Regions from separate parts of the Nocardioides sp. CF8 genome, predicted to be linked through region 1. Evidence: predicted binding sites of a transcription regulator. Region 1 holds the regulator's gene; the other holds the start of a gene.
The links. The regulator LexA, encoded in region 1, represses DNA repair genes until DNA is damaged. The targets are predictions, from matches to a motif close to TCGAACANNTGTTCGA.

Region 2: the regulator LexA is predicted to act here: its motif matches at 2,156-2,171, upstream of CF8_RS03045 (alpha-ketoglutarate-dependent dioxygenase AlkB).

The regions. Positions count from the first base shown of each region.
Region 1 is NZ_CM001852.1:3,852,431-3,857,075, reverse strand. It holds gene CF8_RS18795 (DUF6318 family protein) at 1-452, shown strand, start outside; gene CF8_RS22125 (hypothetical protein) at 449-1,348, shown strand; gene CF8_RS18785 (LysM peptidoglycan-binding domain-containing protein) at 1,544-1,903, opposite strand; gene lexA (transcriptional repressor LexA) at 2,167-2,895, shown strand; gene CF8_RS18775 (phosphatase PAP2 family protein) at 3,015-3,800, shown strand; gene CF8_RS18770 (alkaline phosphatase D family protein) at 3,797-4,645, shown strand, end outside.
Region 2 is NZ_CM001852.1:630,836-635,480, forward strand. It holds gene CF8_RS03035 (DUF2207 domain-containing protein) at 1-895, shown strand, start outside; gene CF8_RS03040 (LemA family protein) at 942-1,514, shown strand; gene CF8_RS03045 (alpha-ketoglutarate-dependent dioxygenase AlkB) at 1,518-2,141, opposite strand; gene CF8_RS03050 (ABC transporter ATP-binding protein) at 2,242-3,024, shown strand; gene CF8_RS03055 (ABC transporter permease) at 3,024-4,645, shown strand, end outside.

The DNA of each region.
Region 1 (4,645 bases):
AGACGAGCTCGCCCACGAGTGAGCCGACCGAGACTGAGTCGACGTCGGCCCCCGAGCCATGGGACGAGCAGACCGAGGATGGTGCCGTCGCGTTCGCGGAGCACTGGATCGACCTGCTGAATGACGCTCGCTTGAGTTCGGCGACAGAGCCCGTAGCGGCTGCGAGCACTCCTGAGTGTGACAGCTGTTCAAATATCATCGACATCATTGACCAATGGCAAAGCGACGGAATCGTCTACACCAGCAAGCCTTGGACAATTGACCAGGTCGCGGTCAGCAGGAGCGAACGCGACTCAGCGGAAATCGGGCTCCGCATCTTCCGACCACGAGAAGTCCTCACCGAGCCGGACGGCACCGCCGTCAGGAATGCGGGCTCCCACGCCACCTACGTCGCGACAGTCGAATGGCGGCGAGGTGCCTGGCTCATGCACGAACTGGTGATCCCCGAATGATCCGCGCAGGTTTCCTCACCACGGTCCTCGTGACGTTCCTGGCCCTTGGGGGAGGCGCCCATGCAGGTGATGACGCTGAAGTCACGGCCGGCGCCAATGCCTTGAACGTGGCGATGACTCAGAACACGAATCAGACGGTGAAGCCGGCGATATCGAACGCCCCGACGCCCGGAAGTCCACAGAGTTCTACGCCACTCGGACCGAAGCCCGAGATCAAGTACGTGCCAATGTGCGTTCGCGGCGATCCCACCATGCAGGGCAGCGGATTCGGTTGCCCATCTGGCGAACAACTTGCTTGTGGCGACGGCGGGCTCATGTTCACCGTCTACGTCACGATGCCCGGACGGCCCACAGAGAGCTCCACTGAATGCATTGAGCCCGGCGACCCCGTTGACCCCGGTGCGCAGACGCCAACGGTCGACATCCCCGGCGAGGCACTGAGTGCCTTCAAAAAGGTCGAACTGCCTGCCTCCACGATCGAGATCCAGCCGCCAGGCGGCGAGACGCTGGTCAACTTCAAGACGATCTTGTCGACCCAGGCTGAGCGGCATCAGATCCCCGTCACCCTCGAGAAGGTCAAGATCGATCTCGTCCTCGAAGTCTGGCCGAGCCACTTCAAGTGGCACCACGGCGACGGGACCGAGCAGGAGTCGGCGGTCGCGGGAATGAAGTGGACCGACGGCGCCGACGTCGACAGCGCCGGCTTCATCACGCACGTCTACACCACGACGCTGGACGCGGCCCGGGTGAGCGTCGACACGACATGGTCGGCACAGTTCAAGGTCGTCGGCGACAAGGACTGGCGCCCGGTCGACGGAACCGTCACCAAGGTCGGCGCTCCAGCAACTCTCGGGGTGCTCGAGGCGAAGCCGCAGCTCGTCACGAGTCCGAACTGACGGGGTCACTCATCACCAGCGCGGCTGGACCGTGTGGCTCTGGTGTCACAGGCAGACACCAAAGCCACACAGTCGGCGGCAAGCAACGAGACCACCAGCAAATGCCGCGAGGGGCGGGCCACGCAAGTGGCCCGCCCCTCGTCTTCCCCGGCCCGCCAGCCGGGGTCGAGTCGGCTGGCGGAGGCTGTGAGTCGGTCAGTCGGTGCTGACCGGGACGCGGAGCTTCTGGCCCGCGGAGAGCGCGACGGAGTCGAGGGCGTTGAGCCGCTCGATCTCGCGCATGGTGGAGCGGATGTCGCCCTCGACGTCGAGCTCGGCGGCGATCCCCCAGAGGGTGTCGCCGGTGCCGACCATGACGATCTCGGTCGGCTCGGCCTGGCCGGGCGTCTCGGAGCCCACGGCGACGGAGCCGAGGAAGAAGGCCGCGAGGAGCAGCAGCGCCAGCGCCGCGAGGAACACGACCACGCGGCCGCGGCGCGTCAGGCGCACGCTGGACTGCGGGGCGCGAGAGACGCGCGGGGCGGAGAAGGTGGGGGAAATGCTGAGGGTGCTCATGTTGGCCTCCTGGGGAAGATCAGCCGGTCGTGGTGTCGAGGGAATGTCTAGACGGAGCCACCGACAACGGCAGCGGGTCGAAGAGACGTTCGATCGAACGTGTGTACGACGGTAGAGCATGTGTTCGAACGATGCAAGCGCTCGAGCGAACAATTGTTCGACACGTCAGGAGTCCCCCGAGGCCGACACGCCTTCGAACAAATGTTTGAACAACTGCTCGGCGATGACTACGGTGAAACCAACCGACTGCAGGAGGAGCCGCCATGGCGAAGAAGGAAGCACCGGACGCAAAGGTCCTGGCCATGCCCGACGGGCCGCCGGACGCCACGGGACTCACGCCGCGCCAGCAGCGCGTGCTCGCCACGATCAAGGACGCCATCGAGACCCGCGGCTATCCCCCGAGCATGCGCGAGATCGGCGCCGCGGTCGGGCTCACCAGCTCCTCCAGCGTCGCCCATCAGCTCAAGACCCTCGAGGAGAAGGGCTTCTTGCGACGCGACCCCAACAGGCCGCGCGCGCTGGAGGTGTTCCTGCCCGAGGTGATGGCCGCACGCCGCTCGATGTCGAGCGCCGACGAGTCGACGTACGACGAGACCGACATCGGCGACGCCGCGCCCCCGGCGACCTATGTGCCGATGGTCGGACGGATCGCCGCCGGCGGGCCGATCCTGGCCGACGAGCGCATCGAGGAGGTCTTCCCGCTGCCCAAGTCGCTGGTCGGCGACGGCACCTTGTTCATGCTCGAGGTGTCGGGCGACTCGATGATCGACGCAGCGATCTGCAGCGGTGACTACGTCGTGATCCGCCAGGAGCAGACGGCCGAGAACGGCGACATCGTCGCGGCGCTGATCGACGGCGAGGCGACGGTCAAGACGTTCCAGCGCAAGGACGGACACGTCTGGCTGCTGCCGCACAACGTCAACTACGACCCGATCGACGGCACCAACGCGACCATCCTGGGCAAGGTGACCGCGGTCCTGCGCCGCGTGTGAGGCGAGGTCACCCCTGACCGACACCTGCAGGCGACCCCGGGGTTCCGCGACCGGATCCCCGGGGTCGACCGGGGACAAGCCCGATGCCGGTCAGCCGTCGCCCGGGCTTGTCTGGAACCGTGACGATCCTCGCCCCACGCCCGACCATTTCCGACTCCGCTGCACAGCTCCAGCGGAGTCGTCGCGGCTTGCGCGAGCTCGGCTTCATCGCGCTGCTCTACATCGCGTACGCCGCCTCGCGGGTGTTCGCCGACGACGCCCTCGCGCCGGCGCGTGAGCGAGCGATGCGGATCGTCGACATCGAGGTGACGTTGCTGCTGGACCTGGAACGGACAGCCGTCGGCTGGTTCGTCGACCACGACGTGGCGGGCCTGCTGGCGGCCTACTACTACGCGACGGCCCACTACGTCGGCACCGCCGTCGTGCTCGGCTGGCTCTACCGGCGACGCGCCGCGCTCTATCCGCGTGCCCGGCAGGTCCTGGTCGCGAGCACCCTCGTCGCACTCGTCGGCTACCTGCTGATGCCGACCGCTCCCCCACGCCTCGTCGGCTACGCCGACCTGATGGCGCTACACGCAGACAGCGGCTGGTGGGGCGAGGCCGCGTCGGCACCGCAGGGCATGGGCTGGCTGACCAACCAGCTGGCCGCCTTCCCGAGCATGCACGCCGGCTGGGCGCTGTGGGTGGCGCTCGCGATCAGCGCCGCGACGACCCACCGCGGGTTGCGCTCCGTCGGCTGGGCGCACGCCGTGCTGACTGCCGTCGTGGTCGTCGGCACCGGCAACCACTGGCTCCTCGACGTGGTCGCCGGCTGGGCCATCGTGCTCCTGGCCTGGCAAACAACGAATGAACGTCCGGTCGCCCCGCGTGATCTCGAGGCCTCTGCGTCGTTGCTACATGCGTGACCCAGACCTCGCGCCCCGTTCCGCGCCGTACGATCCTCGCTTCCGCCGGAGCCCTGACCGCCGCAACCGCCGCGAGTGCCGCGGCCAGCGCCGGCGTCGCAGCCAAGCCCGGCCAGGAGCATCGCGTCTTCCAGCACGGCGTCGCCTCCGGTGATCCCCGACCGGGTCGGGTCGTCCTCTGGACCAGGGTGACTCCCTCGCCGGACGCGACTCCCGGGTCGGGCCGCGGCTCGGCCGTGGACGTCGAGTGGGAGGTCGCGCTCGACGAGCGCTTCCGCAAGGTCGTCCGTCGCGGCACCGCGCGCACCAGCGCGGCGCGAGACCACACTGTCAAGATCGACGCGACGCGGTTGGCGCCCGACACCTGGCACTTCTACCGCTTCCGCGTCGGCCGCCACGTCAGCCCCGTCGGCCGCACCTGGACGGCGCCGCGCGCCACCGCCAGCCCCGACAACCTCCGGCTCGGCGTCGTGTCGTGCGCCAACCTGCAGGCGGGCCACTTCTCGGCCTACCGCCACCTCGCGAAGCGCGACGACCTGCACGCGATCCTGCACCTCGGCGACTACCTCTACGAGTACGGCCCGGGCCAGTACGGCTACGGACAGTCCGACGTCGACGTGCGATCGCACGTGCCGGCGCACGAGATGGTCTCGCTGGCCGACTACCGCCAGCGGCACGCGCAGTACAAGCAGGACCCCGACCTCCAGGCGCTGCACGCGCGCTACCCCTTCATCGTCACCTGGGACGACCACGAGGTCACCAACGACCAGTGGGCAGAGGGAGCGCAGAACCACCAGGCCGCCGAGGGCGACTACGCCGCGCGCCGGGCGCGGGCCCATCGGGCG
Region 2 (4,645 bases), 1.0 Mb from region 1:
CCCGGCCCAGGGGCAGTACGTCCTGACCGAGCAGGTGCACGACACCGCCTTCGTCGCGACCCTGATGGAAGCGGCCGAGAAGGGCGCGATCGACCTGGACCGACGCGGCAACGGCTGGCAGATCCAGGGACGCGGCCCCGCCTCCACCTCACCGCTCGACGCGGTGACGACGGCGACGACCACGAGCTTGGGCGTCGCGGGCGACGGATCCTTCACCGCCGACCGCGACAGCATCGAGGCCGGCAAGGTGCTGCAGTCGGCCAAGGCCCAGTCGACGGCGAGCATCAAGGAGTGGGCGCGCAACGAGGGCCTGATGACCTCCGCAGGCCTCGGCAGCCTGGGTGGCTTCTCGGTGATCGCGGCGGCGGTGGTCACCGTCCTCGTCGTCGTCCTGAACCCGCTCGACATCTCCCTGCTCGCGCTCGTGCCCGGTGCGTACGCCGCCTGCGGACTGTGGCTGCTGACACCCGGCTCGGGCACCAAGCGCACCGCAAGCGGCCGCGAGCTCTGGTCGCAGCTCGGTGGCTTCCACCGGGTGCTGTCCACGCCCTCGAGCCAGCTGCGCTTCGACTTCTCCGGGCGCAAGGAGCTCTACACCGCCTACCTCCCGTGGGCAGTCGCCTTCGGGGTCGCCGACCAGTGGGCCGCCAAGTACCGCACCGAGATCGGCACCGAGCCGCCCGCGCCCGCCTACTTCGCGACCGGCTACACCGGCACGCACACCGGCAACCACGTCAACCAGATGGTCAACGACTTCGAACGCACTGTCGACGGCGCCATCTCCTCCTACCAGGCCAGCCAGCGTCCGCAGTCCTCCGGCAGCGGCGGCGGCTTCTCGGGCGGCGGCTTCTCCGGCGGTGGCGGCGGAGGCGGCGGCGGTGGTGGCTCGTGGTGACGCTCTGCGCCAGACTCCTCATGTCCTCCAACGAAAGGCCAGCCCCATGTCCCTCGCCCTGATCCTCGTCGCAGTGGTCCTCGCGGTCGCCGTGGCGCTCGTCGCCTTCGTGATCGCCGGCTTCAACAAGCTGCGTCGCGCCGACATCGCCGCCCAGGAGGCCATCGGCGGCATCGACGTGCAGCTCACCCGTCGCGCGGAGCTCGTGCCCAACCTCGTCGAGACGGTCAAGGGCTATGCCGCCCACGAGAAGGGCGTGCTGGAGGAGGTCACCCGGGCCCGGGCCGGGGTGCAGGCCGCTGCTGACGGCAACGACGTCGCAGCCAAGGCCGCCGCTGATGCCGCCCTGACCAGTGCGTTGGTGAAGCTGAACGCCGTGGCCGAGGCCTACCCCGACCTGAAGGCCAACGCCAACTTCCTCGACCTCCAGCGCCAGCTCGCCGAGATCGAGAACCAGCTGGCCTTCGCCCGGCAGTACTACAACGACGCGGTGGCGACCCTCAACAACCTCACCCAGACCATCCCGTGGATGTTCTTCACCGGCATCGCGGGCGTCAGCAAGCGTGAGTTCTACGACGCCCCGGAGGCCCAGGAGGCCGCACCGCGCGTCGAGTTCTAGGCCTCAGAACACGTTCAGCGGCCGGAACTGCACGCTGATCCGCGGGCCGGCCGCGGCGACCTTGGGGATGGCGTGCTCCCAGGTGCGCTGGCACGAGCCACCCATCACGACGAGGTCGCCGTGGCCCAGCGTCACGCCGATGGAGTCGCCCCCGCCGCGGGGTCGCAGCGCGAGCTTGCGCGGGTCGCCGAGCGACACGATCGCGACCATCGTGTCCTGCGTCCTGCCGCGCCCGATGGTGTCGCCGTGCCACGCCACCGAGTCCCGGCCGTCGCGGTAGTAGCAGCAGCCGGCGCTCACGAAGCGCTCGCCCAGCTCGGGGAGGTAGTGCGCGCTCAGGGCGTCGCGCGCGTCGTCGAGCGCCCGGTGGGGGAGGTCCTCGCCGAGGACGTAGGTGTGCACGAGGCGGGGTACGTCGACGATGCGGTCATACATCTGGCGGCGCTCCGCGCGCCACGGCACCTGCGCGACCATGGTGGCGAAGACGTCGTCGGCACCCGCCAGCCAGTTGCGCTGGACGTCGAGCCAGGCGCCGTGCGCCAGCGTGGTCCGCTCCGGGGACAGGGGCGCGACGACCTCGTGACCGGCAGGGGTGTCGGGGGCGAAGAGGGTCGACTGGAAGTCCACGGTGCGAGCCTAGATCGAACACGCGTTCGACACAACCCTGAGGGGCGGACCAGGGTGGATCCCGGTGGCGGTGCTTGGTCACGTGCGGGAGTCTGGGCGCATGACGATGACTGACGGGGGAGCGGGCACGTCCGCGAGGGTGGCCGCGCGGGTGCGGGACCTGACGAAGACCTACGGCAAGGGCGATGCGATGGTGCGCGCGCTCGACGGTGTCAGCCTCGACCTGGTCGCCGGCGAGTTCACCGCGATCATGGGCCCGAGCGGGTCGGGCAAGTCGACGCTCATGCACTGCTGCGCGGCCCTCGACACCGCGACCTCGGGCGAGGTGTTCCTCGGGGATCGCGAGCTGGGCAGGCTCAAGGACAAGGAGCTGACCCGGCTGCGCCGTGACGAGATCGGCTTCGTGTTCCAGTCCTTCAACCTGGTCCCGACGCTCAGCGCCGAGGAGAACATCGTCCTCCCGCAGTCGATCGCGCGCCGCAAGCCCGACCGCGAGTGGTTCGACACCGTGATCGAGACCGTCGGCATCCGCGACCGCCTCTCCCACCGCCCCAACCAGCTCTCCGGCGGCCAGCAGCAGCGCGTCGCGATCGCCCGCGCGCTCGTCGGCCGGCCCGCGATCGTCTTCGCCGACGAGCCGACCGGCAACCTCGACTCCCAGTCGGGGGCGGAGGTGCTCGACCTGCTCCGTCGCAGCGCGGCCGACCATGGCCAGACCATCGTGATGGTCACGCACGACCCGGTGGCGGCGTCCTACACCGACCGAGTCGTGTTCCTCGCCGACGGCCGGATCGTCGACGAGCTGCGCCGCCCCGACCGCGAGGGCGTGCTCGAGGTGATGGCGCGCATGTCCGCGCCGCTCGCGGCAGACGCGGAGCGCTGATGTTCCGCGCCGCCCTCAAGAGCCTGCTCGGGCGCAAGGTGCGCCTGCTGATGAGCACGTTCGCGATCGTCATCGGGGTCTCGTTCGTCGTCGGCACCCTGGTCTTCAGCGACACCCTCAGTCGTAGCTTCACCGCGCTGATGGCCTCGACGGTCGGTGACGTCGTCGTACGACCCGAGAACACCGATGCCGCGGCCGAGCCGACCACCCGCACCGTCGACTCCGGGCTCGTCGACTCGCTCGAGGGCGTCGAGGGTGCGGCCCGGGTCGACGGCAACGTCACTGCGTTCGGCGTCTACGTCGTCGGCAAGGACGGCAAGCTGATCGGCGGCAGCGGCCCGCCCAGCATCGGTGGCAACTGGACCGAGGCGCCCGCGGGCCACGACCTCGAGGGCATGGACGTCATCGCCGGGCGCGCGCCGGAGAAGGCCGGCGAGGTGATGCTCGACTCGAACACCGCCGGCGAGGGTGGCTACGTCATCGGCCAGGACGTCACCATCGTCACCGCCACCGACCGTGGCAGCCTGACCGCCGAGCTGGTCGGGGTGATCGGCTTCCCGGAGGGCGGCTCCCTCAACGGTGCGACCTTCACCGCCTTCGACACGCGTACGGCGCAGGACCTCTTCCTCGACGGGAAGGACGCGTTCAGCGACATCTGGGTGACCGCCGAGCCCGGCACCAGCCAGGAGGACCTCGCCGCCGCGGTGGGCGAGGCGCTGCCCGACGGGGTCGAGGCCGTCACCGGCGACGAGGCGGCCGACGAGGCAGCCAGCGCCATCCAGGAGGCGGTCGGGTTCCTGACGACCTTCCTGCTCATCTTCGCCGGCATCTCGCTGGTGGTCGGCGCGTTCCTCATCGTCAACACGTTCTCGATCCTGGTCGCCCAGCGCAGCCGCGAGCTCGCCCTGCTGCGCGCCCTCGGCGCCAGCAAGAAGCAGGTCACCCGCTCGGTGCTGCTCGAGGCCCTGCTCCTCGGCCTGCTGGGCTCGACGATCGGGCTGGGGCTCGGCGTCCTGCTGGCCATCGGCATCCGCACGCTGTTCGCGCAGTTCGGCCTCGACCTCTCCGGCCAGCCGCTCATCATGGCCCCGAAGACGGTGCTGGCGGCCTACGCCGTGGGCGTGGTCGTGACGATGGGCGCGGCGTTCTTCCCGGCCCGCCGCACCTCCAAGATCGCGCCGGTCCAGGCGATGCGCGACGACATCGCGATGCCCGAGTCCTCGCTGCGGCGCAGGATGCTGATCGGGGTCGTGCTGATCGTCGGTGGCGGGGTCGCGCTGGCGGCCGGGCTCACCGATTCCGTCCCGCGTCCGCTCTACTTCGTCGGCGGCGGCATCCTCGCGATCCTGCTCGGCGTCGCCTCCGCCAGCCCGGTGATCAGCCACCCGCTGCTGGCCGCCGCGGCCTGGACCTACTCCCGCCTCTTCGGGTCGATCGGGACGCTGGCCGGGCAGAACTCGCTGCGCAACCCTCGCCGTACGACCGCGACGTCCTCGGCGCTGATGATCGGGCTGTCGCTGGCCTGCACGATGGCGATCGTGGGTGACTCGGCCAAGGCGAGCGTCGACAAGACCATCGAGGAGAACTTCGTCGGCGACTACGTCGTCAGCAGCCTCGTCGG